2 linked regions of the Defluviitalea raffinosedens genome follow. The protein of the gene in region 1 interacts with the protein of each later gene in a pairwise test. Links are inferred from orthologs where the notes say so. Each region holds a gene or a part of one and is shown in the gene's direction. Other genes may lie near its edges.

Evidence for each region.
Region 2: the proteins of JOD07_RS00125 (region 1) and rlmB interact in binary tests that used the Escherichia coli proteins (3 or more experiments, as listed by UniProt). The link is inferred for Defluviitalea raffinosedens from one-to-one orthologs.

The regions. Positions count from the first base shown.
Region 1 is NZ_JAFBEP010000001.1:20,661-29,128, reverse strand. The notes cover bases 5,163-8,087. They hold JOD07_RS00125 (NAD(P)H-hydrate dehydratase), read left to right. Parts: upstream 5,163-5,809; coding sequence 5,810-7,366; downstream 7,367-8,087. Other genes in these bases: JOD07_RS00120 (germination lipoprotein GerS-related protein), read left to right, coding at 7,515-8,087; acpS (holo-ACP synthase), read left to right, coding at 5,430-5,810; JOD07_RS00135 (coiled-coil domain-containing protein), read left to right, coding at 5,163-5,425. Outside these bases: JOD07_RS00160 (redox-sensing transcriptional repressor Rex), read left to right, coding at 1-312; JOD07_RS00155 (DUF445 family protein), read left to right, coding at 334-1,824; JOD07_RS00150 (hypothetical protein), read right to left, coding at 1,821-2,321; JOD07_RS00145 (S-layer homology domain-containing protein), read left to right, coding at 2,500-4,206; JOD07_RS00140 (GNAT family N-acetyltransferase), read left to right, coding at 4,321-4,827; more of JOD07_RS00135, read left to right, coding at 4,802-5,162; more of JOD07_RS00120, read left to right, coding at 8,088-8,168; alr (alanine racemase), read left to right, coding at 8,192-8,468. UniProt on the Escherichia coli protein: Bifunctional enzyme that catalyzes the epimerization of the S- and R-forms of NAD(P)HX and the dehydration of the S-form of NAD(P)HX at the expense of ADP, which is converted to AMP.
Region 2 is NZ_JAFBEP010000002.1:258,716-263,378, reverse strand. Bases 1-2,803 are described here. They hold rlmB (23S rRNA (guanosine(2251)-2'-O)-methyltransferase RlmB), read left to right. Parts: upstream 1-927; coding sequence 928-1,680; downstream 1,681-2,803. Other genes in these bases: JOD07_RS03160 (extracellular solute-binding protein), read left to right, coding at 1,971-2,803; JOD07_RS03170 (Sir2 family NAD-dependent protein deacetylase), read right to left, coding at 218-856; JOD07_RS03175 (putative polysaccharide biosynthesis protein), read left to right, coding at 1-221. Outside these bases: more of JOD07_RS03160, read left to right, coding at 2,804-3,401; JOD07_RS03155 (cache domain-containing sensor histidine kinase), read left to right, coding at 3,406-4,663. UniProt on the Escherichia coli protein: Specifically methylates the ribose of guanosine 2251 in 23S rRNA.

The DNA.
Region 1 (8,468 bases):
CCGAGATTGATAGGTATGACGATCAGAGGGATAGAAGTCAGAGATATTGATGAAATGGAGTCTTTCGTAAAAGAAAACAAGATTGACGTTGCATTTCTTACTTTACCTAAGTCTAAAGTCAGAAAGGTTGCAGAAGACTTGGCAAAGTGGGGAATCAAAGGCTTATGGAATTTTTCTGCTGTGGACTTGGATCTTTCACCTGATGTGGTGGTTGAGGATGTCCATTTATCCGATAGTTTAATGATCATGTCTTATAACATTAACCGAAAAAAGCTTAAAAAAGAAGCAGAGATGAAAAAACAAAACAAATGATAGGAAGTGCGTGAAGACAACATGAACATATCCGAATTTCTTATTAGCCCTATTGCAGGAAGTGTAATAGGGTATTTTACCAATTGGCTTGCGATTAAAATGCTTTTTCGCCCTCATGAAGAAAAAAGGATTTTTGGGATGAAAGTACCTTTTACTCCCGGGTTAATTCCCAAAGAAAAAAATAGAATAGCCAAAAAGGTGGGCGAAACTGTAGGAAAACATCTTCTTTCTGAAGAGGCTTTGGTAAAGGCATTGGTGGATGAAAAAGTTCTTGAAAGTTTAAGAAGTATAACAGCCAATGCTTTTTATAGTCTAAGAAATAATGAAGAAAGCCTGGATACCATTCTCACTGAAATTTTAGGAGATCATAAGAACAGTACCATAGACTCCATAGAAAATACTTTAAGTCAGTTTATCTTCAGTAAAATTAGCGATCAGCAAGTATTGGACGAAATAACTTCATTAATTATGCATCCTATTAAAAGTATTTTAACCAGAAAAGTGGAAGACATACCTGTAGAAAATATAATTCAGTCTGACTTTTTGCAGGGTGATACCTTTAGACAATGGATTATAGGCGAAATTATAGAACTAAAAGACAGAATTCAAAATGAAGAGCGTACCATGTCAGAAATCATCCCGGATTCATGGATGATCTATGTGAAAGAAGTTATAAGAGACTATTTTCCTGGTTTGGTTACTCTTCTCATAGACTATATGAATAAACCCTTTATACAGCAGAAATTAAAGCAGATTCTTTTGGAACTGATACAGGCGAATTTAGGGAAACTGGCACTTATGTTCGTAGATGCAGACAAAATATATGACAAGACGCTTCGATATATAGAAGAAAGCGCACAAAACGAAGAAAAACGAGAAGAAATTCTAAAGCAAATTAACAGTTTTATAGATTATGTCGTAGAAAAACCTGTAAAGGAATGGGCAGACAAAATTCAGCTGGCCCATCATACAAGCGAAATAGAGGATATACTCAATAAAGTAATCTTATATTTTACAAAAGAAGAAACACTGGAAAAACTTAAGGCAATGATTAAAGAATACATGAGTAAGCAGGATCTTACTGTACTTACTTTAATCACTGCAATTAAGCCTAATATAGTTCAGGATATGCATCAATGGATCAGAGAATATCTGGAAAACCTTATTCAAAAAAATGAGATTTTCAAAAAAATAAATCTTTTTATTTCAAAAGAAATAAAAAGATCCTTAGAGGTCCCTGTTTCTCGTTGGGTGAAAAGAATTGGAAAATCATTGGAGGAAAAGATACAAGATGCCGTTATAAAATATTACAAGCTAATCATTACGAGTAAATCCTCTGAAATCGCTGCCCTGCTGGACATTCCTCATATAGTTGAAGAAAGGATCATGGACTTCGAAACGGATTATACTGAACAGATCATTTTATCCGTTGTGGACAGAGAACTAAAAGCCATAACCTGGTTAGGAGGTCTTTTAGGCTTTATCATAGGATTTTTTCCGGTGTTGTTTTAATAGTTTTGAAACATTTTTTCAATCGTATTATTTCGTTTATTTTTTTCAGGACTTACCGTTATATCCAGCAAAAGGTTTGAGACATATACTCTCTCAATCCATTCTTCGGATGAACGGGCATTAAGTCCTTTTTTTATACTTTCTGTAAAATAATCCGTTCCGCCCATTTTAGTGAGTTGCTCATAATCAAGAGTTGGAATGATTTCTAATATAGCGATTCGAAGAGAATTAAGCTCAGCCTGAGTTAAATTCTTTTTAGAGGAAGTAATATAAAAGTCGGCGGCTATACTGTGAGATTTTCCGTCGGAAGAGAAAATAGACGAACGAATTTCTTGTATTGAAAAGCCGTATTCTTCCTTAGAATTAAAAGATGGCAACGGGGAAGATATAAAATAAATGATAATAAATATGGATATTGCAAGCAATACTGCTGAAATCAGAAAAATACCATAAAGTAGCCATCGGATATAATTAACCGAGAAATTATTCTGGGTCATAAAATCTTCATCTCCCTGGCTTATAATTTTTTAAATAATAACTTTGATTGCTCAGATCTTTATACCACTGCAATCAAATCTTAAAGATATTTAATGTCCCTGTAACAGTAATTCAATAATTCTTCTATATAATGTAATTAAAGATTCTGCATGGACAGAAAGTACGAGGAGGGACAAAATGAAAAAAAGTATTTATACAGCTGGTTTTATTATTTTTCTGTTTATTATGTTCAGCAGCAGCGTTGAAGCACAGGCAAGAAAAGAATATGGAGCCCCTCTTGGTACATATGAAGGAGACCAAGGTGTTAAAATCGTTAGTTTTTCAAAAAACTGGACCTCTCAGGAAAAGTTAAAAAGCATTTATGATGAGCTTTTAAAAAATTTCCACGGAGAAGAGTTGAATTTTCTATCTACTATATATATATATCCTGATTCTCCGGATGGTGTTGCAGGAAATTATTTTGAAGATTATGATATTAACAGCGAAGGCAAATATGTATACAAGAAAGGCCGTTACATAGAAATATTTAATGGGGACCAATATAAAGATGTATCCCAATTGGCGTGGGTATTATCCCATGAATACGGACATCACTTCACACTGTATTATCTGCTGACCAAAGAAAATAAACATTTTAATCAATGGGAGCAAACAAAGTATGCTAAAATCAGAGGCCTGACCAATTACAAAGAGGTGGAATATTATTCGGTGAATGATACAGGATATATTCACAAATGGGATGTAGCAGAAATTGCAGCAGAAGACTACGTCCAGCTTTTTGGTTCTCCAACGGCTAAAAAGTCCGTAGATTATAAAGATGTTAAGGAAAGAGTTGAGCAGAATATAAAAGATTATTATTATTCCACTGACAGTTTTAATCTTCTGCCACAAGAGAATTTATCCATACCTCTGGCGGCAGATGTACCTGGTCTTTACTTATACTGGCTGAGGATGGCTGGTTATACCACTGTAGAGCCAACCCTCCCCACAAAGCCTACATTAACGATTAAAAAAGTGGGAGAAATTATGCCGGGATATCCACAATATGAAATATCCTGGGAGCCTATATCTGATGGAAAAAATTACGAATATACATTGATTTCTTATCCTGTAGATGACAATCATTTTCCAAGGCCTGTTAAAACTGTTGTGACAGGAGAACCGATGAGAGCTTATATTGGCAGCGCCGTAAGCCGTAATAAAGATACGAACAATTTAATCCTGGATGATCAATATAAGGGAGAATATTATTTCAGGCTCTTCATAAAAGATCCAAAAGGATTTATGTTTTCTACGGAACCGATAAAATTCAAATTCGAAGAAATCTCGAAAAAACCTTTGTATCTGATGACCGATGTTCCGGATCATCATTGGGCAAAAGAAGCAATTACAACAGTAGTGGATCATGATATTGCCAAAGGATATGAAGATGGATCTTTTAAACCGGAGAATAAGGTTACAAAGGCGGAATTCATGACTATGCTGATCAGGAGTACAGACCATAAGCTCACGAAGAAAAATAATGAAGACCATTGGTTTGTAAAACAGGGCTATTTTGACGCAGCGAAAAAAATGAAATTAGTTTCCGAAGCAGATTATGGCACGAATTTTTCAAAATTGAAATATGATGATACCCTCACAAGGGATGAAATGGCTGCTATGGTAGGCAATTTCCTTAAATATTTGGGATATACCAATTCTGTTGGTCAGAATTTCAACTTTTCGGATGCAAAAAACATCCAGCATAAAAAAGAATTAGGTATTGCTTTTTATTATTCCATACTAAGTGGTTATCCGGACCGTACCTTTAGACCTTCCGGGAAGGTTACCAGGGCGGAGGCAGCAGCAATAATTACTAAATTATTGAAATTAACAGGCGGATAAGTCAAATAGCTTATGTTTATAAAAACTCCGATTTATATCGGGGTTTTTATTTTAATTATTTTAGTTCAGTGATACAATAAAATAAAATGAAATGACTAGAAATAGAGGCTTGATATGATTAACATAAGAAAAGCGCATAAAAAGGACATAGAGATCTTAAGTATTTCATGGAATGAATTGATATTGTTTCATAAGAGCAAAAATATTATTTTCCCAATAACTCAAGACTGGAAGAAACTCAAAGAAGAAGAATTGGAATGGATTATTGAAAGCAGGCAAGTCTTGATCTACGTAGCAGAAGCAGATGCAAAAGTGATAGGCTACATCAGAGGAAGTATACGGAAAATCCCTCCATTATACGATATAAAAAATGAGGGAAGTATTGAGGAAATATATATTATGCCAGAATATAGAAGAAGAGGATTGGCAACTCAGCTCGTCCGTTGTATTATGGAAGATTTTAAGGAGAAGGAAGTGGATTATATCGATATACATGTTGATCAAGATAATGATATTGGGCAGAAATTTTGGGACGGTTTAGGCTTTAGCACAGTTTCAACTCATAAAAGATATCAAATGGGGAGGGAGAAGGAGAATGAATTTTCCGTGGAACAAGAATAAAAAGAAGGCTGATCTGGATATGGAAATGCTTCGGCATAGTCGGGTTCCGATTTTAATTTTAGACAAAGTGTGGCATAATATTTTTCCTCCCGAAAAGAAAACAAAAACCATCCGTGACTTGGAAGAAAGACTTGGTAATTTGCTTAAGCAGCAAGGGCAGCTGAATAATGACCTGAAAGATTATTTAAAGTTAAAGAAAAAATTAATGGATGGAATACTTGAGCTTACTACAGAAGCTTTTAACAATGAAAATGAAGCGGCTAAAAAAGAGATGGAAAAGAATCAAAAGTATATTTTAGAGATTAATGAAAAAATAGAAGAAATACAGAACCGGCTGGCTACGATTCCGGAAGAAATCCAGGAAGTCAACGGAAAGTTGCTCGAAGAAAGTGTTAAAATTTGTTACGGAGAAATGAAAGAACATCAAAAAGCTTTAGAGGAATTAAATGAGTGGATTGAAAAAACCAGAGAACTTTTAAAAGCAAAATTGGAAGAAAAGACGATTCATGAAGAAAAAGCATCTCAAATTTATTCTTATTTACATGATTTGGTAGGTGCAGATTTTATCGATTATTTGGATAAGAATTATTGGCGGTGAGAAAGTGATTCTGGGGATCGGAACAGATATCATTGAAATTAGAAGAATTGAGGAAGCCGTTAGAAGAAATGAGCGATTTCTAAAAAAGTGTTTTACCGAGCAGGAGCAAAAGCTCTTCCAAGAAAGAAAAAATAGTTTTAACACTATAGCTGCCACTTTTGCGGCTAAAGAAGCTGTTGCCAAGGCATTCGGTACGGGATTTAGAAACTTTGGACTGCGTGATATAGAAGTACTTAGGGATGATATGGGCAAGCCTTATGTACTTACATACGGAAATGCGAAAAAACTGGCAGAAGAACTTAAAGTTTCGAAAATTTTTATTACTCTATCCCATTGCAGGGAATATGCTGTAGCATATGCCATTGTACAAAAGGAGGAGAATTGATGAAGGTATGTAGTGGAAAAGAAATGAAGCAAATTGATGAAACTGCTATTCATAAAATAGGCATCCCGGGAATTGTGCTGATGGAAAATGCAGTATTGGCTGTCGTTAATGAAATCAAAAAGGATTTGCAAAATATCCCCAAAGCCAATGTTGTAATCTTTTGTGGCCAGGGCAACAACGGCGGAGATGGGTTAGGCGTAGCAAGACATCTTCATAATTGCGGCATGGATGTAACTATAATCTTCATAGGGGACCCTCTTTTGTTAAAAGATGATGCAAGAACCAATTATAATATTGCAGAGAAATTGCAGATTCCGAAAATCATTTTAAATAAGGATGCTTTGATTGATGACCAGATCGCTACGCTTATTGAAAAAAGCGATTTGATTGTGGATGCAATTTTTGGAACGGGGCTATCGAAGCCTGTCAGCGGTATTTTCAATGATCTAATTGATTTAATCAATTTTTATGGGAAATATATCCTTGCTATTGATATTCCTTCCGGTATTGACTCAGAAACAGGGGCCATTATGGGGAATGCAGTTAAGGCTCATAAAACCGTTACTTTAGCCTTGCCTAAGATTGGACTTTATGTCTATCCTGGGACAGAATATGTGGGAGAACTGGTCATTGCGGACATAGGTATTCCCAAAGAAGTGATTGACCATGCTCAATTGAAAATGAATGTTTTAAGGGAAGAAGAAGTAAATAGTTTTATCCCCCCCAGATTTCCAAGAAGCAATAAAGGGACTTATGGCAGAGTTCAGGTGATGGCCGGTTCTAAAGGGATGACAGGAGCAGCGGCTTTGACCTGTCAGGGGGCATTCAGATCAGGAGCAGGATTGGTAAGTTTAGGTGTTCCTGAAAGTATTACAGATATTCTGCAAGAAAAATTAACGGAGGTGATCACGGTCGCTGTTCATGACGAAGATGGGAAATTCTGCAGAGAAAGCTTTGATGATATTAAGCCGTATCTGAAGAAAGCGACAGTGATTGCAGCAGGTCCAGGTATTGGTCAAGGACCTCAAGTTACAGAATTTATGAGACGGCTGATTAAACATGCGAGAATTCCTTTAGTAATCGATGCAGATGGCATTAATGCCATTGCCAAGAATATCGATATGTTAAGAAACTTAAAAGTACCTGTGGTATTGACCCCTCATCCAGGAGAAATGGGAAGATTGATTAACAAGAGTACAGAAGAAGTTTTAGCCAATCCAATTGATACTGTAAGGGAATTCTGCCATAAATGGCACGTTATACTGGTATTAAAGGATGCAAAGACCATCATAGGCGATCCGGACGGGCAAATCTACATCAATCTTACCGGAAATCCCGGTATGTCCACAGCGGGGGCAGGAGATGTATTAACAGGGATTATAGCAGGACTTATTGGGCAAGGGTTAAATCCTTATAAAGCAGCGGTACTCGGCACATTCATCCATGGAAAAGCAGGGGATTTGGCAGCTGCTGATCTGGGACAGCATGGAATGCTGGCCGGAGATATCTGCAATTATGTACCGAAAGCAATGAAACTTTATTACCCATCCAGTTAAAGATGAGAAGCTTTTTTCTGGCAGTCATATATCGAAATTTTAGGGAGTATAATATTCCTAGAAGGTGTAAAACGTTACAATGAGGGACTAAAAAGGTACAGGGCATAATATGCAAAGATCGCCTTGCAGTCCATCAAGGGGGGATTGAGTGAAGAAATCGGGGATTTTATTTATTATACCCATCCTTACTATGATTTGCACCGTTTTGGCTGCTTGTTCTACTGGAGGAACCCCAAAATCACCTATGGAAAAAATTCAGGAAAAACTAACGACAATGGAAAGTTATGCATGTATTGCGGATGTAACGTATATTTCAAATAAAGGCAAAAATACATACAAGACAAAGCAATATTATAAAATGAGTGGAGAATACAGAATAGAAATCACTGATCCAGAACAGGTGAAAGGGCTGGTCACAGTATTCGATGGAAAAAAAGTCATGCAGTATAACCCCCGAATTCTTGGAGAAGCAGTGAATGAAATACCCCAATCAAAGAATACCTATGAAATATTTCTGGGAACATTTGTGAAAAATTATCTTCAATCAGAAGAAGTTACTTTAGAAGTTTTCAATAACAATAATGATGAATATACTGTTTTAGAAGCAATGATCCCTGAAGGTGGCAAATATCTTGCTACAGAGAAACTATGGATATCCAACAAGACTTTGAACCCGGCACAGTTGGTAATATATGACACCGAAGGAAAAGAAAGAATTATTGTTAAATATGGAGAATTTAAGTATAATGTTGATTTAGATGCTAGTATGTTTCAATTGAAGCCATCAGCAGAGAAAGACTGAAGAGCATTTAGGGAGGCACACAAATGACGCAAGAATTCTACCGTGTGATTGCAGAGATTAATTTGGATGCAATCGCACATAATATACATCAGATTAAAAATCAAGTTTCAGAAGATACAGAAATCATGGCCATTGTAAAAGCAGATGCTTATGGCCACGGAGCAGTTGAAGTAAGCAGAGTACTTATAGAGAATGGCGTACACAGACTGGCGGTTGCCATTTTGGATGAGGGCGAACAATTAAGAAAAAATAATATTAGCGTGCCGATACTTATTTTGGGCTATACTGCACTAGAGCAGG
Region 2 (4,663 bases), on another replicon or contig:
CTGCTGCGGTTATGGCAGGCATTACTCTGGCTTTTTATAAGTTAATAAGTAGATTTATGGGAAACAGCATTTCCACATTGGCAGCTGTCTGCGTAGGAGTATTGGTATATGTTCTTATTCTTATTTTTACAGGGGCCATTGAAGAAGAAGATTTCAAGATGCTTCCAAAAGGAGACAAACTGGCGATTATCTTTAAAAAATTAAAACTTTTAAAGAATTAAAAGTTAAGCAGTTGGTCTGAATGTTCATTGATGATGATGGTATTTACATTTCGTTTGGCAGCAATAGATGGCAGCAGATTAGCAGGAAAAGCTTTGAGGCTGGTTCCGACGATCAGAACCAAATCGGCTTTTCTAAATTCCATGACGGCTTTTTCCCAATGGTGAATTTGTTCTTCATAAAGCACAATATCAGGCTTTAGAATACTAAGACACTCAGGACAGGTCGGAAGCTTTTGATCGTATGCTAGATGAAAGGGAAAATATTTCTTACAACTTTCACAGAAGAGAAAGTTAAGGTTTCCATGGATTTCTAGTACGTTTTTGCTTCCGGCCTTTTGATGTAGTCCGTCTATGTTTTGAGTAATGATTGAAACATTATATTTAGAAAGTGTATAATGGGCTGCATTCGGGCTACAATTTTTCCAGCGGAGAATTTCGCGATAAAAATCATAAAAAGTATGATGATTTTTCTCAAAAAAGGATCTTTCCATGATTTTTTTTATTGGAATGCCTCGATAATCCTTGGTAAGAGTAGGCAGGCTGCTGGCTACGCTTATGCCTGCTCCGGTTAACGCGACCGGATAAGTACTTTTTAAAATTTGTTCTTTGATATAGTGAGCATTGATGCTGGTCATAATAATACATCCTTTGCAGCAAAATAACTGAATACAGTATTTATTATGAGCAAAATGAAAGGAGTTTTTACATGAAAACATTTGAAGAAGATAATTTGCGCCTGGAGGGAAGAAATGCCGTATTAGAAGCACTAAAATCGGAAAGAGACATAGATAAAATTCTAATTCAGCAGGGGAATGTGGAAGGTTCTATTAAAAAAATTATTGCCGAAGCCAAAAACAGGGGAATTGTGGTGCAAACCGTTGCAAAGTCTAAATTGGATGAGCTGTCGGAAACCAAGAAGCATCAGGGAGTCATAGCTTTTGCATCTGCCCACAAGTATGCGGAAGTGGATGATATTCTTAAAAAAGCTGAAGAAAAAGGGGAAAAGCCTTTTATCATCATACTGGATGGTATTACAGATCCTCATAATTTGGGCGCTATTGTACGAACCGCCAATATTTCCGGTGCCCATGGTGTGATTATTCCAAAAAGGAGATCAGCGGGGCTCAGTGCCGTTGTTGCGAAAGCTTCAGCGGGGGCAATAGAATATGTACCAATTGCGAAGGTTACCAATATAGCTCGTACAATCGAAGATCTCAAAGAGAAAGGAATATGGATTGCCTGTGCTGACATGGATGGAGAGCCAATGTATCAGACAGATTTAAAAGGGGCAATTGCTCTGGTAATCGGAAATGAAGGAGAAGGTGTCAGCAGAATTGTAAAAGAAAAATGTGATTTTACAGTAAAAATCCCCATGTATGGGCAGATTACTTCATTAAATGCATCTGTAGCTGCCGGAATATTGATGTATGAGGTTGTACGGCAAAAGTATTTTGTGTAAAATGAATAGTAATATAAGAAAAAAGTATCAGTATATAGAGAATCGATAGGAAACAATTAATTCGTTTCTTAAAGGAGGTTCTCTTAAATGGTTTTCCAACTGAATGGTTTGATAACCCATTAAGCTTGACAGTTGGGGAGCTATTAATATGCTGATACTTTTTTTGTTATATTTGGATAAGTTTATATTGTGGAAATTATTTTGTAATATAGGGGCTATTTTATAAGGGGGGGGTTATTATAAAAAAAGTCGTACTTACAGTAACTATAATCGTATTTTTAGTGATCATAATGTATGATGTTTGTCAGCATAATAATGAAACTACAGAGACACTAGAGATAGAAATGGTTCCACAATATTTTGGCGAAAAAAACAGTATATACACTCCAGTGATGGCACCAAAGGATTTTGACTGGAGGCAATGCGAAGGAGTAGTATTGAATTTTTTAGTAGAAAACAATATCAACGCCAGTGTACTTATGAAAGAAGTTGAAAAATTTACTGAAGTGACAGGCATTCATGTAAATATCCGCAGTATGGATTTTGATACCTTGGTAGAACGAATGAATATGGAATTTATATCTAAGAGCTCTCAATATGAATTGCTTTATATAGATCCTTATCAATTTTTAACTCGGTTTAGCAGCCAATTAGAAGACTTAAACACTTTTGAAAATAATGTTAAGCTGCCACATCTTGTAGGAGGAATCGAAAGTTTTAACAAGAATTACGTGGATATTTGTTCTTATTTTATAGATAGGGATAAACTGTATGCAATTCCTTTTGATACAACTTCAATGATTTTTTATTACCGAAAAGATATTTTTGAAAAATATAAGAATGCTATGATTTCAGATTTGAATTACAATCCTGTTCCCGGAAGCACCAGTTTTACCTGGGAGAGATATATTGAAGTTGCCCAATGGATTGATCAAAATGTGCCTAAGTCAGAAATACAATACAGCAGTGTATCTATGTCAGCAGAACACAATTCAATATACTGTGAGTTTTCAAACATTATGAGTGCTTATGGAGCGGATTATTTTGCAGACCAGAATGTAAATACCTTAGGGAGGGACAATCCCTATCAACTTACAGTGAATACTCCTCAATTCAGAGAAGCCCTGTCGATTTATAAAAGATTTGTTTCATTATCTCCCATTGGAATAGAAGGAATCAACTGGAGTGAGTTAGCTGAGCTTTTTGCAGAGGGAAAAGTTGCTATGATGATCAACTGGGACGAAAATGCTGCGATTATGGAAAATGAATCTCTTTCCAAAGTTAAAGGAAAGGTTGGATACAGTATTTTACCTTATGGTGCTGTAAGAAGTGCCAATATATATGGCGGTTCAGGAATAGGAATCAATGCCAACATAAGTGAAGAAAAAAAATTAGCGGCCTGGCTGTTTATCGTATGGGCCACTTCTCCTCAAGTTCAAATGAAAGTGCTTTTGGATAAAGAGGGAGGCAATATGCCTTCCAGAAATGAATTATACAGATTAATTGAGGCATCCTATATGGCATACATAGACCATGCTTATGCTTCGATTTTTGCACAAAAGGAACGAAATGCGTATTATCGACCTAAATACCGAAATGTATATTCTTTTGAAAAAATTATGATAGACAATCTTTACAATATGATTAAAGATGATTTGACTCCGGAAGAGACGGCCCAGTTAATAGAGAAAGATTGGGAAAAATATAGTAAAAGGGATTAATAATATGAAAAAGATTAATAAAAAATACAGAAATAGTTTAAAAAATCAACTTTTGATTGCGACCATTACCTTTTCCATAGTGCCCTTTATCATATTTTCAGTTATTTTTTATTATGTATATAGTTTAATTATTAAACAATATACAGATACAGCCAGGCAATCGGTAAAGACAGCTGCTTCCAATATCGATTATGTATTGAATGATGTTGAGAAATTTTCTAACTCCATATTTTTGAATTACGAATCTTCAGAATTGATGAGAATAGGAAATAGGGCAGAACTAGAAAATAAATTAAGAAGTTATTTTTCATCCAGAGACGACATTGATGGAATTTATGTAATGATTCACGGAGAATTTTATTATGCCGGATCTGAAAAAAGGAATGGTGTTAATATTATTCCCAAAGCAGTGCTAAAAAACAGCAGTGGAGAAGTTGTTTGGCTGCCTACAAAAGAAAGGTATATTAAAGTTCTATCCAGTGTTATTAAGAGAAATTGCTTTTCTCTCAACAGAAAAATAGTAGATGTAAATTCTCTGGAAGAACTGGGATATATGACAATAGATCTGGACGAATGGGTGCTTAGAGAAATTTATAACGGGCTAGCTGAGGATGGAAGTCAAGTATTCATATGCACTGCTGATGGTCAAATGATTAGCCAATCTGGCAATATGGCAATGGATTATTTTTACATAAAGGCTATCATAGATAAAATTTTTATGGAAGGAAATCGCTCCTATGTAGAATATGAGGAAAATGGAGAAGACAAAGTAGCTATTTATTCCCCATGCAATAAAGGAAAGTGGATTTTAGTCAAGACGATTCTTAAGAGTGATTTGTATGCAGATATTCGAAAACTGCAAAAAGATGTTATGATCGCAGGTATTATATTTATTTTGATAACTACCGGCAGTGCCTATTATTTTTCAACAGCCATTACTAAGCCTATAAGAGACATTATCAAAAAAATGAAAGAAGTAGAAAAAGGAGATTTTTTAGTATATGTTGATGTAAAAGGAAATAATGAGTTTACTGAGTTAGGAGATAAGTTTAACCGCATGGTTTCTAAAATTAAAGGTTTAATGGAAGATGTCGTTAATTCAGAAAAGCAAAAGAATGAACTTGAATTAGAAGTTTTGCATGCGCAGATCAATCCCCATTTCTTGTATAACACTTTGAATACAATTCGCTGGATGGCCCAGATCAAAGGAGAATACAGTATTAGTAATGCCATCGTAGCGCTGGTAAAACTTCTTAGGGTCA